3 regions of the Halalkalibacter oceani genome follow, and region 2 is predicted to be linked to each of the others. Evidence: riboswitches for the same ligand, from Rfam matches in the RefSeq annotation. Region 2 holds a riboswitch; each other region holds the start of a gene.
What was found. Region 2 has a riboswitch for thiamine pyrophosphate ahead of ABMB67_RS04185 (ABC transporter ATP-binding protein). Riboswitches for the same ligand answer to the same signal wherever they lie in the genome.
Positions count from the first base shown of each region.

Region 1 (7,402 bases), on a different contig from region 2:
AGAATGCAAAGGCTGTCCGTTAGCGCAAGATACCCTCTGTCAAAGTTTGCGTAAACAGGCTCTCGTTGATGGTTAGAAGAAGCAGCCCGGCGAAGAGAATGAGGACAATGATCGATGCCGAAAGCGGAACAGCCTTTTTCAGCCTTGCAGCAATCGTTCCCCCCGGTTGATCACCATTGCCGGCCTCCTGTTCCTTAATTTTTTGAAACACTTTCTTGCGATCCTCCTCTGTAAAGCGCAGCCCATGCTCATCCTTTCTTCTGTCCATCGTTTTCCCCCTCCTCAGAAGAAGAGGCTTGGATTGAAGACATCGAAGAACTGTCCTTTATTTGGGCAAATGCGTTAAAAGAGCGGGACGGAAAGCCGCGTTATGAGATGATGTCTGCCGAAGCAAAAGAAAAATTTATCGAGGAACAGAAGACTGTTAGTGGAACGGACTGGAACTATGTCCTTTGCTGCTCAAGCCCATGGGTTGTGGAATTTGAGATAGAGCGGAAAGACGAGCATTCGGTGATGATCACATATCTCACGCAAACGAGCGAACCGCGTTACTACAAAAGTGTAGAAGTGATTTCTTTTCGTGAGGAGAATGGCAGGGCCGTAGTCGATGAGTATGAGACAGTGTTAGAAGATGAAGAGGTAAGGGAAGCCGAATAAGTGCTCTTAAGCAAAGGGCAAAACCCGCAAAATCAGGCAACGGCTACGCTTATTACGAAAAAGCTGCTGAAAACGTACGATTTTCAGCAGCTTCTTCACAACGGATTTGTGTCTGCTTTTACGATCTGCTTGCCGTTTGTTCCTTTGCATCAAGGATCTCCCCGGAAGCCTGGCTCGCGCGCTTAATAAAGAAGGAGAGAACCAAACTAATAAAGCCGAGAAGAAGAATGGTGAAATAAGCGTCATTGATTCCCTGAATGGAGGCTTCCATTAGCAGGTGGCTTTCTTCTCCAGCATTTGCCGCGCCTGTTGTCATTTTTTCGAGGTGAGTATTTGTTCTGCTTGTCATAATCGTTACGAGCAAAGATGTCCCTATGGCGCCGGCTACTTGTCTAACTGTATTGGAAATCGCCGTGCCGTGGACATGAAGGCTTTGCCGGAAGCTGATTTAGCCCTGCTGTCTGAACCGGCATCAAAAACAGCGCCATCCCAATTCGACTGCCAGTATACAACAGAATAAGGAAGGCATAAGGCGTTGCATCGGTCAGGTCGGTATAGCCGAGCGTTGCATAAGGATAATGGCGAAGAGAGCAAGGGACGTGAATCCAAGCTGCTGAAGGCCGGAATTCAAATGGAGGTTTTCATCTGGTATGATTCTGCCGCTTTAATCGGAACGATCGTCGCCTGGCTGAAAAACGACATGCCGTACACCCCGGCCTTTTTAGCGAAACAAATTTATTTGATTCATAACCGGGCGTGGAACAAGGTCGAGGAAGGGTAACGAAGCAGGATAGTTGACTCGACCGAGATCTTTTTCTATAGTTGCTATAGCAACAAAGAAAATTGACCGCTGCCATATATTCTCAATTGATGATGAGTATAGAGGCGAAAGAGGGAGGAACAAACTACACATAATGTAGTCAATTATATCCTGTCTCTTTAGAAAGGACGGTCAAGCATGTCAGATCAAGCATTTATAGCTGAAGCGATTATTAATGGTGAAAAAATAAGGTCGGAAAAGCAGGCCCCTCGTGAAAACCCGACCCGGCCGAGTGAGATTGTCGGTTACGCGCCGGTTAATACCCGTGAGGAGGCCGTCCAGGCGATAGAGGCGGCTTACGGCGCTTTTCCGGGTTGGACGGAAACGGCGATAGACGAGCGGATCGAGCGGATGAAAAGCGCGATTCAGAGGATGAAAGAGGCCGCGCCGGACATTGCGCATCTCTTATCAAAGGAACACGGAAAGCCGCTGTATGATTCGGAAGGTGAAATCGGTGTTTCACTTGCCTGGATGGAGTTTGCCTGCGAACATGCAAAAGAAGTATTGAAAAATGAAGTCCAAGAGCATGAGAGTGGGAAAACGATTATCGCCCGGGACGGGATCGGGGTCGTATCGGCGATTACACCGTGGAATTATCCGCTATCCTTGTCAACGATTAAAATTGCCCCGGCTCTTCTGGCGGGGAACACGATGGTGTTGAAGCCGAGTCCGTTAGCGCCTTTAGCTGTCAGCAAAGTCATTGAAATCATCGCCGGCGAGCTGCCAAAGGGTGTTCTGAATCTCGTGCACGGGGAAACGGATGTCGGTGTCGAATTGACGTCGAATCCGAAGGTGGCGAAAATTGCCTTTACGGGAGGAACGGAGACCGCGAAGCATATCATGAAAGCCGCTGCCGATACGATCAAGAAGATGACGCTTGAGTTGGGTGGAAATGATGCGGCGGTTGTTTTAGAGGACTTCGATGTTGAGGATGAGAGAGCAATGCGGCGCATTGTGATTTCCAACTTTTTAACGGCGGGGCAAATATGTATGATCGCCAAACGAATCTACGTTCACCGTTCCATTTATGACCGCTTTGTTGAGAAGTATATTGAAGCGGCGAATAAATGGATTCGAGTAGGTGACCCGTTTAATAAAGAAGTCACCATCGGCCCGGTGAACAATAAGAAGCAGGCGGAGTATGTCCAGAGCTTAATTGATGGTGCCGAGAGCAAAGGGGCAACAGTGATCAAGCTGGGCAGGATCGTAGATGAAGAGCTGTTCAATGAAGGCTATTTCATGCAGCCGACGGTCGTGCTGGAGGCGGATTATCATGATCCGATCGTGGTCGAGGAGCAGTTTGGCCCAACCGTCCCGATATTACCTTTTGATGATGACAGACATGCGATTGAGCTGGCAAATGATAGTATTTATGGACTGACGAGTTCAGTTTGGGGAGAAGAAGAGCACGCGATTAAGGTGGCGAAGCATATCCAGGCAGGGACGACGATGATTAATACAGCAGCTGTACAAGGGCTGGATGTCCGCTTTCCGTTCGGTGGTGTGAAGCAGTCGGGAATCGGGCGGGAATATGGAAAAGAAGGTCTTCTTGCTTATACGGATACGCATGTTATCAACATACCAAAAAACGGTGAGCTGCCATACATCCCTGAATAAAAAAAGGACGAAGCGTTACGGTTTACAAGCATGGAGAGAGCGCGGGGCTCTTTTCCATGCGGGTAGCGCCCGAAACGATTGTGATAATTTGAGGACTTTTGAGACAGCCCTTGATTCCTCTTTTAATGGCTGTTTTTTTGTTGGAGAAGAATTGGGAAAGAAGTGAAAAGGAATGGGGAAAACAAAGCTTTGGACGAAGGATTTTATTAGTATTTCATTAGCGAGCTTTTTTATCTTTTTAATTTTTTATATGCTGATGGTGACATTGCCGATTTATATTGTGGAGAGCCTGGCGGGCGGAGGTCAATCGATCGGGTTGAACGCCGCTTTATTCGTTATTGCCGCGATTGTCTTTCGGCCATTCGCCGGAAATTGGCTGCAATCAGTCGGACAAAAGAAAACGTTACTAATCGGTACTCTTATTTTTGTAGCAGGTTCATTTTTATACTTTTTTGCCTCGACGATTTTTCTTTTGTTGGTGCTGCGGATTTTGCACGGGGTCGGCTTTGGCATCGCGACGACCGCGACCGGGGGGATTGTCGCCACCGTTATCCCAAGGGAACGGCGTGGAGAAGGAATGGGCTATTATGCGACTTTCATGAATCTTGCCATGGTGATTGGCCCTTTTTTAGGTCTTTCTTTTATTCATTCGTGGGGCTACACTTTTTTAATGGTATTATGCGCCGTTTTTTCTTGTCTTGCCCTCATCTGTGCATTGCTTGTCAACGTAGCGGATAAAAGCGCGGCTTCCGCAGAAGTGGCCGCGGTCAAACAGCGGGTTAGTCTCGCTCAATTTTTTGAAAAAAGAACGTTCCCGATTGCGATTGTTGCTTTTGTTCTGGCATTTGTTTATTCAGGCGTCCTTTCGTTTATCTCGGTTTATGCCGAAGAGCTGAATCTGATTCAGGCTTCGAGCTTTTTCTTTGTCGTCTACGCAACCTTTCTGTTAATTTCCAGACCATTTACAGGACGCTGGTTTGATCTGTATGGAGAAAATAAAGTGATTTATCCATGCATCATCGTATTTGCTGTCGGCGTTTTGGTTTTGAGCCAAGTGGGATCAGGATGGATGCTCTTGCTCGCCGGAGGGCTGATTGGGCTTGGATTTGGTACGTTGTTTTCAAGCTTTCAGGCAATCGCCATTCAAGCTTCACCGCCTGAACGGGCAGGGGTTGCCACAGCAACGTTTTTTGTATTGTTTGATTCCGGGTTCGCCATCGGTTCATTTCTATTAGGTATTATGGCGACATATTTAGAATATGCCGATATTTATCTGGCCTGCTCAGTCCTTGTCCTATTATCAACGGGGCTCTATTATTTCTTTCATGGAAGAAAAGCCCGCCGGGAAAAAGCTGCTTTTTCTGGTACTTGAACAAATAGTAAAATTTTTCTTTTCATTTGAGCGGGACTTCTGTATACTGAGGGTAAATTGAATAAGCAATAACTGGGGGAGTCCAATGAGGTGGGCTGAGAAAGAAACACGTTGAAGTTTCTTGACCCTTGGGACCTGATCTGGCTCATACCAGCGTGGGGAAGTTAGCATAATAACAGCACATACATCTGTTTGCATGAGCCGGGTCCATTCGTTTACGTGATGGATCCGGCTTTTTAGATAGGCAGCGTCAGTCTGACGATGTCACGCGAAGAAGGCAATGCACAGCCTTCACGCCGTTGTGCCAGATCTCGTCCTTTCACACTTAAAATGTAAAGGAGAGATTTTTTTTATGTCGACATCTTCATTAAACGAAAAAAACATGTCCATTATGTCCAGCTTTGCCGGGAGTAAGAAGGTGTATGTCAATGGCTCCAGGCCCGATCTTAACGTACCGATGAGGGAGATTGAACTGAGTCCGACAACGGGCAGCTTTGGGGAAGAAGAGAACCCTCCTCTCCGTGTTTATGATACGAGTGGGCCGTATACCGATCCGGATTATACAGTGAATATGGAAAAGGGGCTTCCGGCGATTAGACGAGGGTGGATTGAAGAGCGTGGCGATGTGGAGGAATATGAAGGGCGTGAAATCAAGCCGGAGGATAACGGCTATCAGGACAAGGATGATCCAAGAGCGAATCACCGCGTCTTTCCAGGTTTAAAGCGGAAGCCGTTACGCGCGAAAAAAGGACAAAATGTCACCCAGCTGCACTACGCGAAAAAGGGAATCATTACACCTGAAATGGAGTTTATCGCGATCAGGGAGAATCTGAAGCCGGAATTTGTCCGAGAGGAAGTGGCAAGGGGGAGGGCGATTATCCCAGCTAATATCAACCACCCCGAAACGGAGCCGATGATCATCGGACGAAACTTTCATGTGAAAATTAACGCGAATATCGGCAACTCCGCTGTTTCTTCTTCGATTGAGCAAGAGGTTGAAAAAATGACCTGGGCGACCCGTTGGGGGGCCGATACGATTATGGATCTTTCTACAGGAAAAAACATTCATACGACCCGGGAATGGATCATTCGCAACTCGGCGGTTCCGGTCGGGACAGTGCCGATTTATCAGGCGCTGGAAAAAGTGAAAGGAGTCGCTGAAGATCTCACATGGGAGGTATACCGCGATACATTGATCGAGCAGGCGGAGCAGGGAGTCGATTATTTCACGATTCATGCTGGCGTCCTTTTACGCTACGTGCCGTTAACAGCGAAGCGCTTAACGGGAATCGTCTCGCGTGGAGGCTCAATCATGGCCCAATGGTGCCTCTACCATCATCAGGAGAATTTCCTGTATACTCATTTTGAAGAAATCTGCGAAATTATGAAGACCTATGACATTGCGTTCTCATTGGGAGACGGCTTGCGTCCGGGGGCAATCGCCGATGCAAATGATGAGGCGCAGTTTGCTGAATTAGAAACGTTGGGAGAATTAACGAAAATCGCCTGGGAGCACGATGTTCAAGTGATGGTCGAAGGACCGGGGCATGTGCCGATGCATTTAATAAAAGAAAATATGGAGAAGCAGCTGGAAGTGTGTCAGGAGGCGCCTTTTTACACGCTTGGCCCGCTGACAACCGACATCGCGCCGGGCTATGACCATATTACATCGGCAATTGGCGCGGCGATGATTGGCTGGTACGGAACTGCGATGCTTTGCTATATAACGCCAAAGGAGCATCTCGGCCTGCCGAATCGCGATGACGTCCGCGAAGGGGTAATCACCTATAAGATTGCTGCCCATGCCGCGGACTTGGCGAAGGGCCATCCGGGGGCACAGAAAAGGGATGACGCGCTATCAAAAGCCCGCTTTGAATTCCGCTGGCGCGATCAATTTCATTTGGCACTTGATCCCGAACGAGCGCTGGAGTTTCATGATGAAACCTTGCCTGCCGAAGGGGCGAAGACAGCTCATTTCTGCTCGATGTGCGGGCCGAAATTTTGCAGCATGCGGATCTCTCAGGACATTCGCGAATATGCGAAGGAGAACAAGCTTGATACGAAAGAAGCGATTGAGCAAGGGATGAAGGAAAAGGCCGAAGAGTTTAAGCGGTCGAGCGGAAGTGTCTATCAATAAATTGGAGGCTGTCTTTACCGGTGCATAGAACTGGTGAAGGCAGCTTTTTTTGCCAGTATGGATGGGACTTTTTTTATCTATAAAGAAAAAAGGGATAAGACGTGGACAATGAAAATAGAATCAATTAAAATGAAATAGTTGAGTGATAATGATTATCATTATATTAATTAATAAGGTGGTTTGAGCATGAGTACCGATTTAGCGAAACTGATTCGCGAACGACGTTCGATCAAAAATGGATACACAGATCAAGCCGTGCCGACAGAGCTTGTTAAGGAGCTTTTACGGGATGCTGTTTGGGCGCCAAATCATGGATTACGGGAGCCGTGGCGCTTCATTTATGTGCCGACAGAGGAGAAGGCGGAGTTTGTGGAAAAGCTGGTGAAAACATTTCCGGCTGAGATGCAAGAAAACAGACGGGCTTATTTCAGCAGTCCGGCGGCTTTTTTAATCGTCATCATGGAGGAAGATCCAAGACAAAAGCAATGGGACGAAAATTTCGGCGCGATCGGCGCCCTGATTCAGAACTTTCAGCTGCTTGCCTGGGAACGTCAGCTCGGCGTTGTCTGGAAAACGAACCCTCATATTTATGACCCGAAGGTTCGGCAGCTATTAGGGGTACAGCCCGGAGAAAAAATTGCCGGCTTTTTGCATCTCGGGTATTTCAATGAAATTCCGAAAGCAAGAGCGCGGACGGCAATCGAAGAGAAGCTGACGGTTTATGAAGGAGAGCGTGAATAGGCTTTTAGAACGGCTTGTCATCTGAAAAAAAAACGCTGCTCCCCTCACAGGGAAACAG
Region 1 covers NZ_JBEPKD010000004.1:190,918-198,319, reverse strand. The annotation lists gene ABMB67_RS07465 (hypothetical protein) at 20-268, opposite strand; gene ABMB67_RS07460 (hypothetical protein) at 379-657, shown strand; gene ABMB67_RS07455 (hypothetical protein) at 776-1,021, opposite strand; gene ABMB67_RS07450 (TetR-like C-terminal domain-containing protein) at 1,193-1,438, shown strand; gene ABMB67_RS07445 (aldehyde dehydrogenase family protein) at 1,616-3,094, shown strand; gene ABMB67_RS07440 (MFS transporter) at 3,267-4,466, shown strand; TPP riboswitch at 4,531-4,645, shown strand; gene thiC (phosphomethylpyrimidine synthase ThiC) at 4,819-6,603, shown strand; gene ABMB67_RS07430 (nitroreductase family protein) at 6,790-7,344, shown strand.
Region 1: another riboswitch for thiamine pyrophosphate. It lies ahead of thiC (phosphomethylpyrimidine synthase ThiC); the one in region 2 lies ahead of ABMB67_RS04185 (ABC transporter ATP-binding protein).

Region 2 (7,402 bases):
TTCCATTCTGGTGATCACGAGTCCGGATACAATCGGCCCGATCATCCCGGCAAAGGACGTTAGCAATCCGAGGAAACCGTTAAAGAAATCTCTCGTGTCCGGCTCTGTAATTTCAAAGGTCAGCACATTAAACGCCAGCCAGTAACAGCCAAAGCCGATGCCCAAAATGGCGCCCAGCACGAGCAGAAAGCGGTTTGCATTATCTCCCAAAAGCAGCACCGTACAGTAAAAGCTGGATAGAGAAATGACACCGAGCCTTAGCACGATCACGCGATCAATCCGTTTCGCCCATCTTCCGGCAAGAATAAAAGTAATTGGCTGCAAAATAACCGCAGCCAAATTGTAGAGAGCCAGATCAATAAATTGACCCGATTGCTTCCAAAGGTAAACATTTACAAATGTATTTGATAAGGCGACACTCAACGCATAGAGACCGCCGATCAATAATAAGATTGTCAAATCTCTTGTTAATTCCACATCTCCAATGACTTTTGAAATAAGCGATTTTTTCACCGACTCCACCACCCTCATCAGTAGTGTGTCTCTTGAAAATATCGTTATTCAAATTAATTCGCATCATGCTTGCAGAACGGAACAGCTCCGCTTGCTGTCCGAAGGCAAAATAAAAAAGAGCGGCAAAGAAAACTCGCTCCTTTTGCCACTCTTTTCCTCAGTTCTTATTTTGCTGCATCGTAACGCTTTGTCACTTCATCCCAATTGACTACATTCCAGAATGCGTTGATGTAATCAGGACGACGGTTTTGGTAATTTAAGTAATAAGCATGCTCCCAAACGTCAAGGCCAAGAATTGGCGTCTTGCCTTCCATTAAAGGAGTATCTTGATTTGGAGTGCTTGTGATCGCCAGCTTGCCGCCATCAACGATAAGCCAAGCCCAGCCTGAACCAAAGCGGTTAGCTGCGGCATTTGCAAATTCTTCCTTGAACTTGTCGAAGCTGCCGAATGCTTCGTTAATCTTGTCCGCTAATTCTCCTGTTGGCGTTCCGCCGCCGTTCGGGCTAAGAATTTGCCAGAACAAAGTATGGTTAGCATGTCCACCACCATTGTTGCGAACCGCGCCACGAATGTTCTCAGGAACAGCGTCTAAATTAGAAACAAGATCTTCAATGCTCTTACTTGCTAGCTCATCATGGCCTTCAAGAGCTGCATTCAGCTTTGTCACATACGTGTTGTGATGTTTACCATGGTGAATATTCATTGTTTGCTCGTCAATATGAGGTTCTAGTGCGTTTGCTGCGTAAGGTAATTGCGGTAATTCGTATGCCATCTTCAATCTCCTCCTAATTTGAATTGCCAGCGACTTTACCAACAGAAATGTTTAGTAAGTCCGCCAATACCTACATTACCAAAATTTACTCGAGGTTGCAATAAAGAAGCTTGTTCTTTTTTACGTCGGGCTCCAAAATTTAATGTACCCTTCCTACCCGCTATTCAAACCTCTTCTTCGGCATATTGATTCCTTTTTTTCCATACATATGTACAAACCATCAAAGGAGGGACAAAATGAACTGGTGGGAAGCATTGCTTATTGGCTTTATCCAGGGAATTTCTGAATTTTTGCCGATTTCCAGTACTGCTCATCTGCTGCTTGCCAGGCAGATTTTCGCTTTTGAGACGCAGGCTGACACCGAGCTTGTGCTTGAAGTTTTTTTACATGCCGCCTCCCTGCTGGCGGTCATTCTTTATTTTTCGCGTGACCTGCTGCGGATTGTAAAGGACTTTATCCTCTATCTCACAAATAAACAGCAGAAACATTACAACCATTACCGTTTCGGCTGCTTGTTGCTCCTGTCGACCTTTGTCACGATGGGCGCAGGAAAAGGGCTTGAGTATGTTCTTGGTGAGCAGCTGACGACAATTGCCTTGATTGGCGCCTCTTTGATTATTACCGGGATTTTTCTCGTACTGATTGAGCATGGTGTCGACAGAGGCATGCGAAAGGAGCTGACCTGGCGGGATGGCGTTCTGATCGGTCTCGGGCAAGCCCTCGCCGTCATCCCCGGCATCTCCCGTTCCGGCAGCACATTAATTGCCGCTCTTTGGTGCGGACTCAGCAAGGAGGTCGCCCTCCGCTATTCTTTTCTTCTCTCGATTCCGATTATTCTCGGAATCAGTATCATTAAGCTGCCGGAGCTCGCTCAAGGATCGTACAGCGATCAATGGCCTTCCTTGATGCTTGCCTTTCTTTCAGCATTTTTCTTTGCCTTACTCAGCATTAAATGGCTGATTGCGATGGTACAGAACAGCAAATTAACATACTTCGCCTGCTATTGTATCGGTCTCGGCCTGTTTTCATGGATTTTTCTCGCATAGGAAATCATTGATCTTACTTGGAGAGTATGCTATCGTAAACCAAAAGCAATTGAATCGAAAACACCACTAGGGGCGCTTTGTAGCTGAGAGAGGTTCCACCTCAACCCTTACTTGACCTGACCTAGGTAATGCTAGCGGAGGAAAGTGGCTGTTCTGACAAATGATGAGGATCGTAACCTGTCATGGCGCCACCTTTCTGCCGAATGGTGGCGTTTTTTCTTTTGCGGCGTAAATTCGGAGACACATTCCATGACCAAGGTTTCACAGGAACTATTGCGTTTGAAGGAGCTGACCTTTCACTATTCCGACGATTTGGCTCCTGTCATCAAACAGTTAACTTTATCGATTGACAGCGGGGAAATCCTCACTGTTATGGCCCCAAGCGGAACGGGGAAAAGCACGCTGTTCAAATTGATTACCGGACTGGCCGAGCCAACTTCCGGCTCGATTGAGCTGTTGCAGGAAGGCTCAGCCCGGCGTGAGATTGGCTACATGCCGCAGCAGGATCTTTTATTTGAATGGCGTACCATTTTGGATAATGTGGCTCTCCCGCTCGAACTACAAGGAATCGGGCGGAAAGAGCGCTATGAGCGGGCAAGGGAACGAATGAAGACGTTTGGCCTTGCCGGAACAGAGCAGTCCTACCCTCATCAGCTCTCGGGCGGGATGCGGCAACGGGCCAATTTCCTGCGGGCAACGCTTTCCGGTGAAAGACTGCTCTTACTTGATGAGCCATTCAGCTCGCTTGATGCGATGACCCGTCTGTCGATGCAGTCCTGGCTGCTCAGACAATGGGAAGAGGCGACAGAGCGGCCGACGCTGCTCTTTATTAGTCATGATGTCGATGAAGCGCTCTATTTATCGGATCGGATCGCTGTCTTTTCAGGCTCTCCATTATCGAACTATACCCTTTTCACCGTCCCTTTTTCCCGGCCGCGTTCACATGAGCAGCTTCTAGAAGCCGAGGGGGCTTCCTTAAAAAGAGAGATTCTTCGTCATCTTACGAAGGAGGTGACGCCGTCATGAAACGGATCACCAATTGGCTCTATCCATGGCTTTTGCTTTGTGTGCTGCTGCTTGTCTGGCAAATAAGCGCCATCGCAGTCGGGCAGCCGTTTCTTTTTCCGGCACCGACACAAGTACTGGCGAAAATGGTTGAGCTGAATGAAGCGCTGCTTTTTACTCATTTGCCGGCCACGCTCGCGATTATTGTAACAGGGCTTTCCATTTCCTTCGTGCTCGGCGTCGTGCTTGCGATTGCGATGTACAAGCTGCCGCTCGTCGAACGGGCTTTTTATCCGGTTTTAATCGCTTCTCAAACAATTCCGATTATCGCCCTGGCTCCATTGTTCGTCCTTTGGTTCGGCTACGGGCTAACGAGCAAGGTCGTCGTCACCGTGTTGATTACCTTCTTTCCAATTACCGTCAGCACGTTCGATGGCTTTCGTACGACGAAGAAAGACTATCTTGAGTTGATGAAAACGATGGGAGCGAGCAAATGGCAGCTATTTTGCAAGGTCGAGGTGCCATCCGCTCTCCCTTCTTTCCTCTCAGGCATGAAGGTCGCCGTGACGCTGAGCGTGATTGGCGCGGCGATCGGTGAATGGCTCGGCGCCCAAGCTGGCTTAGGCTATTTCAGCCGGAGAATGATGACGCAATTTGACGGTGCCGGTGTGTTTGCCCCGATTGTCTGGCTGTCGCTGATCGGCATCGCGCTCTTTCTGCTGATCCGCCTGCTGGAAGCTTCGCTGCTAAAATGGCGGCGGACGAAATGAGTTAGCCGAATACTTTTGGCTAACTCATTTTTCGTTTTCACTCGAATTGGCCTGCCGCTGCCCGGGCAAATAACAGCTTATCTGCTAAGACATCAAAATAATATAAATCACGGTCAAATTGATGATTTAATTCAGTAACGGTAATCCCTAATGCTGCCGCATATTCCTCCTGCTCTTCAAAATAATGAGGGTCAACCATCTCTTCAATATAAGCCGTGACCTCTTCTTCCGTAACAGTTATGTCGTATTCATCCTGTGCTTCCGCTAGCAGTTTTTCAAACTCCCGCTTCCGTTCATTTCTTGCTTTGATTATTTCAGCCGTTGGACGGTTCGTACCGAATAAGTGATTATTAATCAGCGATCGGAATAGCATTTTTTCTTCATGAATTGGCTTATACTCATATAACACCTCAATACTTTTGGATGAAGAAAGCTCAGCAAATTGATCCAAGGCGAGTGTTACCGCTGTTTTTACATCCGTTTGGTAGCTGTCAATCTGATAGCCGCTATCACCCTCCTCTAGAGTTTCCCTCTCGCCCTCACCATACATGCATCCAGCTAATAGCACCAGACTACATGCCATCACAACACTGATAACCCCTTTTTCCATGCGTCTTCCCCCTGATTCGTTTTCTCCGGATCAGTCCCTTTATTTTCCTAATACCACTGTAACACAAAAAACACTACCATGCCTGGTAGTGTGAATTTCGTTATATGGCGGAGGAAGAGGGATTCGAACCCCCGCGCGGTTTAACCCGCCTGTCGGTTTTCAAGACCGATCCCTTCAGCCGGACTTGGGTATTCCTCCATCAAATGACAGTTGGTGGACCCTGTAGGACTCGAACCTACGACCGATCGGTTATGAGCCGACTGCTCTGACCAACTGAGCTAAGGGTCCTTACATGGGGCGGCTGATGGGAATCGAACCCACGAATGTCGGAACCACAATCCGATGCGTTAACCACTTCGCCACAACCGCCACAAGATTGCCACGAATATGTAAAAAAAGATAGCGGCGGAGGGAATCGAACCCACGACCTCACGGGTATGAACCGTACGCTCTAGCCAGCTGAGCTACACCGCCATATTGGCTCCACAGGTAGGACTCGAACCTACGACCGATCGGTTAACAGCCGATTGCTCTACCACTGAGCTACTGTGGAATATTCATTGTTGTTTGTTTCATTCGTACGCTTGTGGTACCTGGCTCTTCCTCTTACTAGCTTCGCTCCGTTGCCGGCTGCGTCGAGTCAACTCGTTGCTTGTTCGACGATGACTGGCCTCGTCACTGAGCTACTGTGGAATATCATTGAAGTTGTTCATTCGTACGCTTGTGGTACCTGGCTCTTCCTCTTACTAGCTTCGCTCCGTTGCCGGCTGCGTCGAGTCAACTCGTTGCTTGTTCGACGATGACTGTCCTCGTCACTGAGCTACTATGGAATATTCAATGAAATTCTTTATTCGTTCACTTGCAGCAACCCCATAAATCGCTAAAGACAAGAATGATAATAACATTTCTTCACCTTCGTGTCAATATATACTTTCCCTCAGCCACTAAGCAAGCACTGCTTTCCCAACTTATCATATTTAGCTCTATTAGACAAGCCATTTTCTGTTAATAGCGGGGGCTTAGGACTAGGGGGGCAGCAAGCCTGTTCCTCGTTTTAAAAGCCCATGCCGAAATGAATTCGGCATGGGCTTTTCTCTAATCTTAACTTTCTTTTATAAAATCAATGGTCTTCGCTAATGACCGCTTCCGCAATATTAACAGCATGGTCACCAATTCTTTCCAAATTGCTGACAATGTCGACAAAGACGATGCCGGCAGAACCGGAGCATTGGCCTTCGTTGACGCGCTGAATATGCTGCTTTCTCAGCTTTCGTTCCATCCGGTCAATCATTTCTTCTTTCTCGATCACGGAACGCGCCATGTCGCCATCGACTTTATCCAGGGAGAGAACAGCTTCTTTTAAAGTGGAAATCGTTAAATCAAACATCTCTTGCAAATCGGACATCGCGGTCTCCGATAAATTAACCTTGTTCGCTTTTTGATAATCCTTCAATTCAACAATGTTTTCGATATGGTCGCCGATTCTTTCAATATCTCGAACCGTATCCATCAGCATCGAGTGCATTTTTGAATCCGGCCCTGACAACGAACGCGACGAAATTAAAATCAAATAGTCTGTAATTTTGCGATCTAAATTATTAATCGCCTCTTCAAACTGCACGGCCATTTCAGCATGGCGCTTCGTGCCGTTACGAAGATATTGACTGACCTCAAAAAGCCCTTTTTCCGAGAAATCAGCCATTCGTAATACTTCCTGCTTCGCCTGTCCAAGCGCGATTGCCGGCGAACTGCCGATAAATCGTGGATCTAAATGCTTTGTCTTATATTCAATGCTGTATTCCTCACCAGGGACGAGTTTGGTTACAATGGCCGCCAGCACCGCAATGAACGGCAGCTGAATCAGCGTATTCGAAACGTTGAAGATCCCGTGAGCAAACGCAATCGTCATTGGCCGATTCAAGTTTATCTGTACCGCCAAAAACTCGATCAAATTCAAAAAGAGTGGAAAAACAATCAGAACGAGCACGGTCCCAATCAAGTTGAAAATGACATGGGTCAACGCTGCACGCTTTGCCGCAATTGAGGCTCCAATCGCCGCCAGCACCGCTGTGATCGTCGTCCCGATGTTGTCACCGAACAACACCGGCAGTGCTGAGTCAAGTCCCATAGCCCCTTGCTCATAAAGCTGCTGTAAAAGCGCAATCGCCGCACTGGAACTTTGCACGAGCACGGTAAATACCGTACCAATCAGCACCCCAAGCAAAGGCGTTTCACTCATGCTAAGTGTTAATTCTGTAAAGGCTTCAAGTTCACGTAATGGTTTCATTCCTTCTCCCATTAGCTCTAGTCCATAAAAAAGAGCACCGAAGCCAAAAATAACTTGTCCATAATTGTTGAATTTCTTATTTTTCAAAAAGAAAATCAAGGCAGCTCCGAGGGCAATAATCGGTAAAGAATAGGCAGATATATCGATCCCGATAATAAACGCTGTTACCGTCGTTCCGATATTCGCTCCCATAATGACACCGATCGCCTGCTTTAATGTCATAAAGCCGGCATTTACTAATCCAATTGTTAATACGGTTGTGCCGGAACTCGTTTGCAAAAGCACCGTTACAAACAGACCAGCTATCACCCCCATTAACGGGTTGGTCGTAAATTTATCGAGAAGATCCCGCAGGCGCTCCCCGGCAACCTTCTGTAATCCATCCCCCATGAATTTAA
Region 2 covers NZ_JBEPKD010000002.1:143,044-150,445, forward strand. The annotation lists gene ABMB67_RS04170 (MFS transporter) at 1-513, opposite strand, end outside; gene ABMB67_RS04175 (superoxide dismutase) at 678-1,286, opposite strand; gene ABMB67_RS04180 (undecaprenyl-diphosphate phosphatase) at 1,523-2,332, shown strand; TPP riboswitch at 2,391-2,492, shown strand; gene ABMB67_RS04185 (ABC transporter ATP-binding protein) at 2,582-3,358, shown strand; gene ABMB67_RS04190 (ABC transporter permease) at 3,355-4,107, shown strand; gene ABMB67_RS04195 (hypothetical protein) at 4,145-4,717, opposite strand; tRNA gene ABMB67_RS04200 (tRNA-Ser) at 4,823-4,915, opposite strand; tRNA gene ABMB67_RS04205 (tRNA-Ile) at 4,929-5,005, opposite strand; tRNA gene ABMB67_RS04210 (tRNA-His) at 5,011-5,086, opposite strand; tRNA gene ABMB67_RS04215 (tRNA-Met) at 5,118-5,191, opposite strand; tRNA gene ABMB67_RS04220 (tRNA-Asn) at 5,196-5,270, opposite strand; gene ABMB67_RS04225 (Na/Pi cotransporter family protein) at 5,838-7,402, opposite strand, start outside.

Region 3 (7,402 bases), on a different contig from region 2:
ATGGTTGTATTATCTTATTGGAACAGGTGGAAGGTGGTGAGAAAAGAACATAAGATCAAACAAATACCTAGCAATAACGTTCCACAACGCCCGTTTCTTTGCGGACAAATTCCTTTAAACTGTGTATTGAATACGATAAATTGTATAGATACAGCCAGACGATTATAGAGGGGGAAATATAAATGACAATAAAAAAAGCAGTCATTCCTGCCGCAGGTTATGGCACAAGAAACCTCCCGATTACGAAAGTCATTCCGAAAGAAATGTTTCCAATTCACGGAAAACCCGCTATTCACTACGTAGTAGAGGAAGCGCTTACAGCCGGAATTAAAGAAATCTTAATCATTGTCTCCCGAAACAAAAACATGATTATGGATTATTTCGATCGTTCGCTTGAATTGGAATATTTTTTGAAGAAAACGAACAAACATGATCTACTTAAGGATTTGTTTCTTCCTCCGATTCATATTCAATATATTCGCCAGCCTTTCGCTACGGGCCTAGGGGGTGCCCTCTCACTCGCAGAACCATTTATTGCTGATCAGCCTTTCGCCGTTCTGTTACCGGACGATGTCTTCGTCAAGAAAGAGCACGGTCTACCATTGTTAATGAAGACCTATCAAACAAGACAAGCAAATGTGATTGGAGTTGAAACGGTTGCGGAGCAATGGTTACATCAATATGGTGTCATTAAAGAGAGGAAAGTGGAAGAAAACCTGTATGAACTCCTTGATATTGTCGAAAAACCTTCCTCATCGCCTCCATCAAATTTAGCAGTAATTGGTCGTTATATTTTTCATCCAGAGATTTTCTCATTTTTAAAAAAAGTAAAACCAGATAGCAAAGGTGAATATCAACTAACCGATGCCATAAAGAGTATGTTGCAAAAGACAATCAGCTATGGACAGGGAGGGTTAGGAGAGCGCTTTGATATTGGAACAGACGAAGGCTACTTCCGATTGCTTGAAAAGCTACGTACCAAAAAGGACTCCTGATGATAAATCATAAGAGTCCTCCCTCAACAAACTTGTATGAAACTGTTTCCTCGAGCAGTGTCCCCCTCCTCTACTACTAACTTTTTTCAGCCATAAGCACCATTTCGTCAACCGTAACCGCTCGAATGTTTCCGCCTTCTTCCTGAACTTGATAATATGACTTGCAAACCGGATCCGCTGCCTCAATATAACGGTTGACCTCATATACTTGCTCCGCGTTCTCCGTCGTTCTTTTCACCCATACAGGATAGTCGTACGTTTTCTTTTTCAGCTCTTTCCGCGTGACAACGAGCTGTGCGCTGTCAATCAAGCTGCTCCATTCTTTCACAGATAAGCAGCGGACATGGCTATGGTCACGCTTTTTTTCAAATGTGTTCATGAAGGTTGCCAACTGGTCATCGTCCGGCACTACATTGTCGATAAGCAGGAAGCGGCCGCCCGGCTTCAGCACTCGCTCTGCCTCTCTCACAAAAGCTTCCGGATCCGGGAAATGGTGCGGGGCGATGCGGCATGTGACAATGTCAAAGCTCTGTTCCAAAAACGGCAGCGCTTCGGCATCGGCCAAGACATAGAAGATATTTCCGATCTGCTGTAAATGCTGTCTCGTATTAGCGAGCATTCCCTCTGTCAAATCGGCGGCGACAACCTGTGTCACTGCTGGCGCCAGCTTTTTCGCCACATGTCCCCCACCTGTCGCAATGTCCAACGCGATCGCCGCGTCATCTGGCTGAAGCCATTCAAGCAATTGATCCAGGTCACTGCTTTGGGCGTGCGACCGGCTCTTCACATACTCATTCGCATTTCGGCTGAATTGTTGCTTTACTCGCCTTTTTGCTTCTTCGCTCATCATTACCACCCTTTCTTCATAGCTGACCACATGCCATTACTTATCTATATGTAGAAAGACTAAAAAACAGTTAGAACGGAACGATGGCCGCTGACAGTTGCTCAGTTAGCGGGCGAACTTTTCAAGAAAACGCTGTGGATATTCACTCGGCAGCCTGCTGACCTCATCAAGCTTCTGCCATTGTTCAGAAGTGAGCTGCCAGCCAATACTGCCGATGTTTTCTTCAAATTGATCAAAGCTTGTCGCTCCGAAAATAGGGGAGGTGATCTCTTCCTTTTGCAGCAGCCAGTTGAGCGCAACCTGGGCCGGCGTTTTACCGGTCTCGGCCGCTACGTCACAAACCTCCTCAAGGATCGTAAAGTTTTTCTCAAGCGCGCGCTTTTCCCAGCTCGATTCGCCTACGCCTCTCGACAGCCGGCCCGATGCAGGGGTTTCCCCTTTTTGATACTTTCCTGTTAAAAAGCCGCCGCCGAGAGGAGCCCACGGAATCACGCCGACGGTTTCTTCTTTGCAAAGCGGAAGCATCTCCCGGTCAATTTCGCGATTGATCAGGCTGTACTGCGGCTGAATCGAAATAAAGCGGGCCAGGTTGTGAAATTCACTGTACGACAAAGCTTTCATCATTTGCCACGCCAAAAAATTAGAGCAGCCGATGTAGCGTACCTTCCCGGACCGGACAAGATCATCGAGGGCGCGCACTGCTTCTTCAATCGGCGTAAGATTATCCCATACATGGAGCTGGTAAAGGTCAATATAATCCGTTTCGAGCCGCCTCAGGCTCTGGTCGACTCCTTCCATGATCCGGTGACGGGAATAACCGAAATCATTCGGCCCTTCACCGACGCGCATCCTGACCTTTGTCGCCAGTACGACTTCACTGCGTCTGTCTTTGATCGCTTTGCCGACAATACGCTCTGATTCTCCTTTGACATACACATCGGCGGTATCAAGAAAATTGCCGCCACGATCAAGAAAACGATGGATCATTTCAATTGAATCTGCCTCATTGACTTCATTGCCGAACGTCATCGTCCCAAGGCAGAGCTCAGACACTAACAGACCGCTTTTCCCCAACTGCTTATATCGCATCATAATCTCTCCTTTTCCTTCTTATCCACTCCTTTCCAGCATAATTGATTTTTCTAACTATTGCATCTATCTTTCTTGCTGTTCAAGGTCAACTTTTATTACATAATCGTCAGAATCCTGCGAAACTCCTCTTCCATCACGATTATTCGTCATAAAATAGAGCGACTGCCCGTCAACAAAGAGATCACGAATTCTCCCATAGCCTTCAAGCCATGTCGTAAACTCGGCCGTCTCCAGGTTGAGGGCGTAAATTCCTTCCCCGCGGAGTCCGGCTACATACAGGACATCTCCGGCAATAGCCACTCCCGAAGGAGCCCATGTGTCTTCACCGGAATGAATTAGAGGAGCGCTCAAGCCTTCTTCCGTCTCATCACCTCTGACGATCGGCCAGCCGTAATTGGCGCCCGGTTCGATCAGGTTGATTTCATCATGCGCGTTTGAGCCGTGCTCGCTGCTGTAAAGCGTCCCGGCTCCATCCCAGGCCAGCCCTTGCGGATTGCGGTGACCATAGGAATAGACATAGGAATCTTCCCATGGATTGTCTTCCGGAACCGTTCCATCAAGCTCAAGCCTAAGAATCGTTCCCGCCATCGCCTCACGCTCCTGCGCCAGCTCCTCGATCCCGGCATCCCCTGTTGTCGCGTACAGCTTTTCATCCGGTCCAAGCGCCAGCCGACCGCCATTGTGAATGGTTCCGCCTGGAATCCCGGCAAGCAGCTCTTCTTCCTCTATCCACTGTCCATCCTCTGACTGGCTGATGACCGCAATTCGATTCAAGATTTCATTATCTTCCTCATACGTATGATAAACAAAAGCACGGCCATCCTCGGCATAATCCGGCGACAGCACAAAGCCAAGCAGACCACCTTCTCCTTCTGCCAGCACTTCATGCTCAAGCACGACATCCGCTCTTTCTTCTTGTCCCTCTTCAATCGTAACAATGCTTCCATTACGCTCGGTTACAAAGATCGTCTCTCCTGATTTTGCAATCGCCCACGGCACCTCCAGCTGCTCGGCGATCACTTCAACCGGCTCACCCTCTTCTGCCTGCTCAGTCTCCCCGCCATTTGCTTCAGCCGCGTCCTCTTGCATCGGTTCGCTGCCACTTTCCTCAGGTCCGGTGCTTGAACACGCCACGCTTACGGCAATCAGCACCATTATTAACAAATATTTCATCCAAAACACCTCCATTAACGCTTATTCACCGCCAACAGGCTTGTTAAACGTCTTTTACGGGTTTATCGCAACAAGGCACAGGACTGTTCCCTCTCCGTAAGCAACATCGGATTGCCCTCTTAGAAAAAAAAGCGCCCGAAAGGCTGTTCCCAAAAGGTTCATCTCCCTTTTGAAACTGCCCCGGCGCTTGTCCACGGTCCGTTAAACTCCCGGCATCACTCTTCTGCCAAATTTACATAGATATCAGCAAGCTCTGGAGCCTGTTCAATCAACTCATAATCGAGCATCCAGTCAATCGTTTCCTGCCATGCGGCTTCGTCCTGGCTGCCGAAGCCTGAGTCAGAGGCCATTTTCGGTAAAAGAATGTCGAGGCTTTCCTGCTCGACTTCCTCAATTAAAGGAAAATTCGCTTCATCCTGTTCTGCGAAGAGAATCGCTAACGCTTCCTCCGGCTGCTCGGTCATATATTGATACCCTTTTGTTGCGGCGCGCCAGAAAGCAGCAATATCCGCCTCACGCTCCTGCCAAGTCTGATCGTTCGTGACGACGACAAGCTCATAATAGCTTGGCACTCCGTAGTCGACCGGATTAAAATAGCGGGTTTCATAGCCATTATGCCGCAGCACCGGCACTTCATGATTGATGTACGCCCCCAGCACGGCATCCACCTGGCCGCTTACAATCGATGACCCTAATTCAAATCCGACATCAATCATTTGCACATCATCAGGATTTCCACCATCGTGCTGGACAATTGTTTTTAAAATCGACTCATTCAACGGAATGCCCGGATAGCCAACCTGCTTTCCTTCTAAATCCTTCGGTGATTGAATGCTGCTATCCTCCAAAAAGACAGCATGGTTAAGCGGCGAGCGGACAATCGCCGCCACAGCCTTGACCGGAACGTCCTGCGTTGCGCGGGCGACAACAACATCCGGCTGGTAGGTGATGCCAAGCGTCATTTGCCCGGCAGCAGCTAAATTGATCGGATCGGTCGGGTTCGTTGGAAAATGAATCTCCACATCAAGTCCTTCCTCCTCAAAGAATCCCTGATCCTGGGCGACATAGAGGAAGCTGTGCACCGCATTCGGGTACCAGTCAAGCATAATATCAATTTTGGCCAGCTCAGCTTCCTGCCCGGCTTCTGGACTTTGCCCTTCTGCCGCCTCTTCAGTTGGCGCCTGCTCCTCTCCTCCGCACGCTGCCAGCAACATCATACTTGCTGTCATCAAACTCGCTATGATCCATTTTTTCATCGTTTTCTCTCCACTCCTTGTCTACTTCTTCTCGTGCGTCCATTGATAGATAAATTGCAATAAAACCTTCGTGTAGTCGACGAGCTGCTCCACCGCGACGCTTTCGTTAACAGCGTGCGCATTCATCAAATCTCCCGGCCCATAAATAACAGTCGGAATTCCCGCCTCACCAAGCCAGCCGCCATCGGTCACTGTCGGGCTGACATCGATTTCCGCTTCACGGCCAATAACCGTTTGATGCGACGCCGCGAGCAACCGGACGCCCGGGTCAGCCGGATCAATTTCAAGCGAAGGGAAAATTTCGCCACGATCTTCAATCATTGAGCTGCCGCCCCACGAAAAAGTCGGCGGATTGTCGCGCAGCCAGACATCGCCGCTTGCGACCTTTACCAGATGCTCTTCAATCTCACGCGCCACCTCTTCATGCGTTTCATCTGGATAGAAATGCACCGTAATCCAGAGCCGGCATTCATCGGCAATAAAAGCGGCATGCCGGCCCCCTTCAATCACAGCCGGATTAATCGTATTTGCGCCTGGCGCGAAGCCGGGATAGCTTTTCGTAATCGCCCAATGGCGCTCCAGCTCCTGTAAACCGCTAATGAGCTTCATCATCTTTTCAATTGCACTCGCGGCAACAACCTGGCCGCCGGCATGAATCATTTGCCGTCGTGTCGCATCATGGTAGGTCTTTTCACTTTTCACCGTAATCCATCCGGTAATTACGCCGCCCTGCCCTTGAATATGGAGGTCGCTCGTGTCGACAACAACCGCAAAATCCGCCGTGCTGCCTCGCTTACAGCATTCCAGTGTCCCGGCCTCGCCAACCTCTTCACCGATCACCGACTGAAAAATCAAGTCGCCCGGCAAGGCGATTCCAGCTTGATCAAGCAACGAGACCGCGAATAACGCCCCGGCCAGACCGCCCTTCATATCCGCCGCACCCCGGCCATATAACCGTCCGTTGCGTACAAACGGCGTGAACGGATCAAGCTCCCATTTTTCATCCGGGCTGATTTCGGCGACATCAATATGACCGTTCACAATTAAGCTCTTATGCGCCTCCGCTTCTGTTCCTTTTCGAATGCCGATGACATTTGGATCGCCTGGATAGACGTCCCACATCTCAATCGAAAAGCCGTGTTCTTCCAAAAAACGAGCAACAAAAGCCTGCGCCTCTTTCGTATTCCGCGCCGGTGGTGCAGGCGTTTCAAAGGAAATGAGCGTTTTGGCCAGCTCAATCAGTTCCTCCCGCCGCTCCTCTACTTTCGAAAGCAATTCAGCGATCGTCGTCACATCATTCCCTCCTCTCTTATTTAGACAAAACAAAAAACCACCCCTGACAAGAGAAGTGGTTCACGTCTATCACAAACAGATCAATTCTGTCCAAAGAACTCGTTCCACACTTCTTCCCTCCGCTAGTACGAACTAGATCAGGTTATAAGGGTTAAGACAGCCGTCTCTCTCAGCTTTTAACAAAAGCACCCCTAGTAGTGATGATCAATATAATTATTTTGTCTACAAGTAGTTGTACCACACCGCAATAAAAAAGGCAATCAGAAAATTCCAACAGCTCGGCTAGCTGTCCTCAGCTGAAAACGCCTGTAGCTCTTCTCTGTTTCGTTTCTCTGCTTTGCGCGCCATCCGCTCCAGCTCTTCCAAGACATCATGAATCGAGAGAATCACATACAGCAAAATCGTCTCCGCAGAAAAATGATGATGAAAAGCCTTTGCCAAAGGGACGGCCGCTTCATGTTTTGAATACCAAAAATGCTGATCAAGCTGCTCGATCAGCTCATAATGCTCTGCAGGAATATAGTGATCCTTCGTCCGCAAAATAGCGGCGGTTGAGTCGATTGTCTGCAGCAAAAGCTGCTTTTTTTCCGGCGAAAAAGCCAGATTGCCAAGCGGAAGGGAGAGGACATTTGCCAGATGAAACTGAATTTGCTGGAGATGTTCCAGCTTGCGATATTCATGAAAAAAAATTCGCAGCTCCCCTGTTTTATAACGATGAAATTTCCATTCTTCGCGTTGATACTGGC
Region 3 covers NZ_JBEPKD010000001.1:639,683-647,084, forward strand. The annotation lists gene ABMB67_RS03205 (UTP--glucose-1-phosphate uridylyltransferase) at 183-995, shown strand; gene ABMB67_RS03210 (class I SAM-dependent methyltransferase) at 1,072-1,842, opposite strand; gene ABMB67_RS03215 (aldo/keto reductase) at 1,948-2,931, opposite strand; gene ABMB67_RS03220 (PQQ-dependent sugar dehydrogenase) at 2,998-4,107, opposite strand; gene ABMB67_RS03225 (ABC transporter substrate-binding protein) at 4,323-5,363, opposite strand; gene ABMB67_RS03230 (acetylornithine deacetylase) at 5,385-6,656, opposite strand; TPP riboswitch at 6,754-6,859, opposite strand; gene ABMB67_RS03235 (FUSC family protein) at 6,939-7,402, opposite strand, start outside.
Region 3: another riboswitch for thiamine pyrophosphate. It lies ahead of ABMB67_RS03230 (acetylornithine deacetylase); the one in region 2 lies ahead of ABMB67_RS04185 (ABC transporter ATP-binding protein).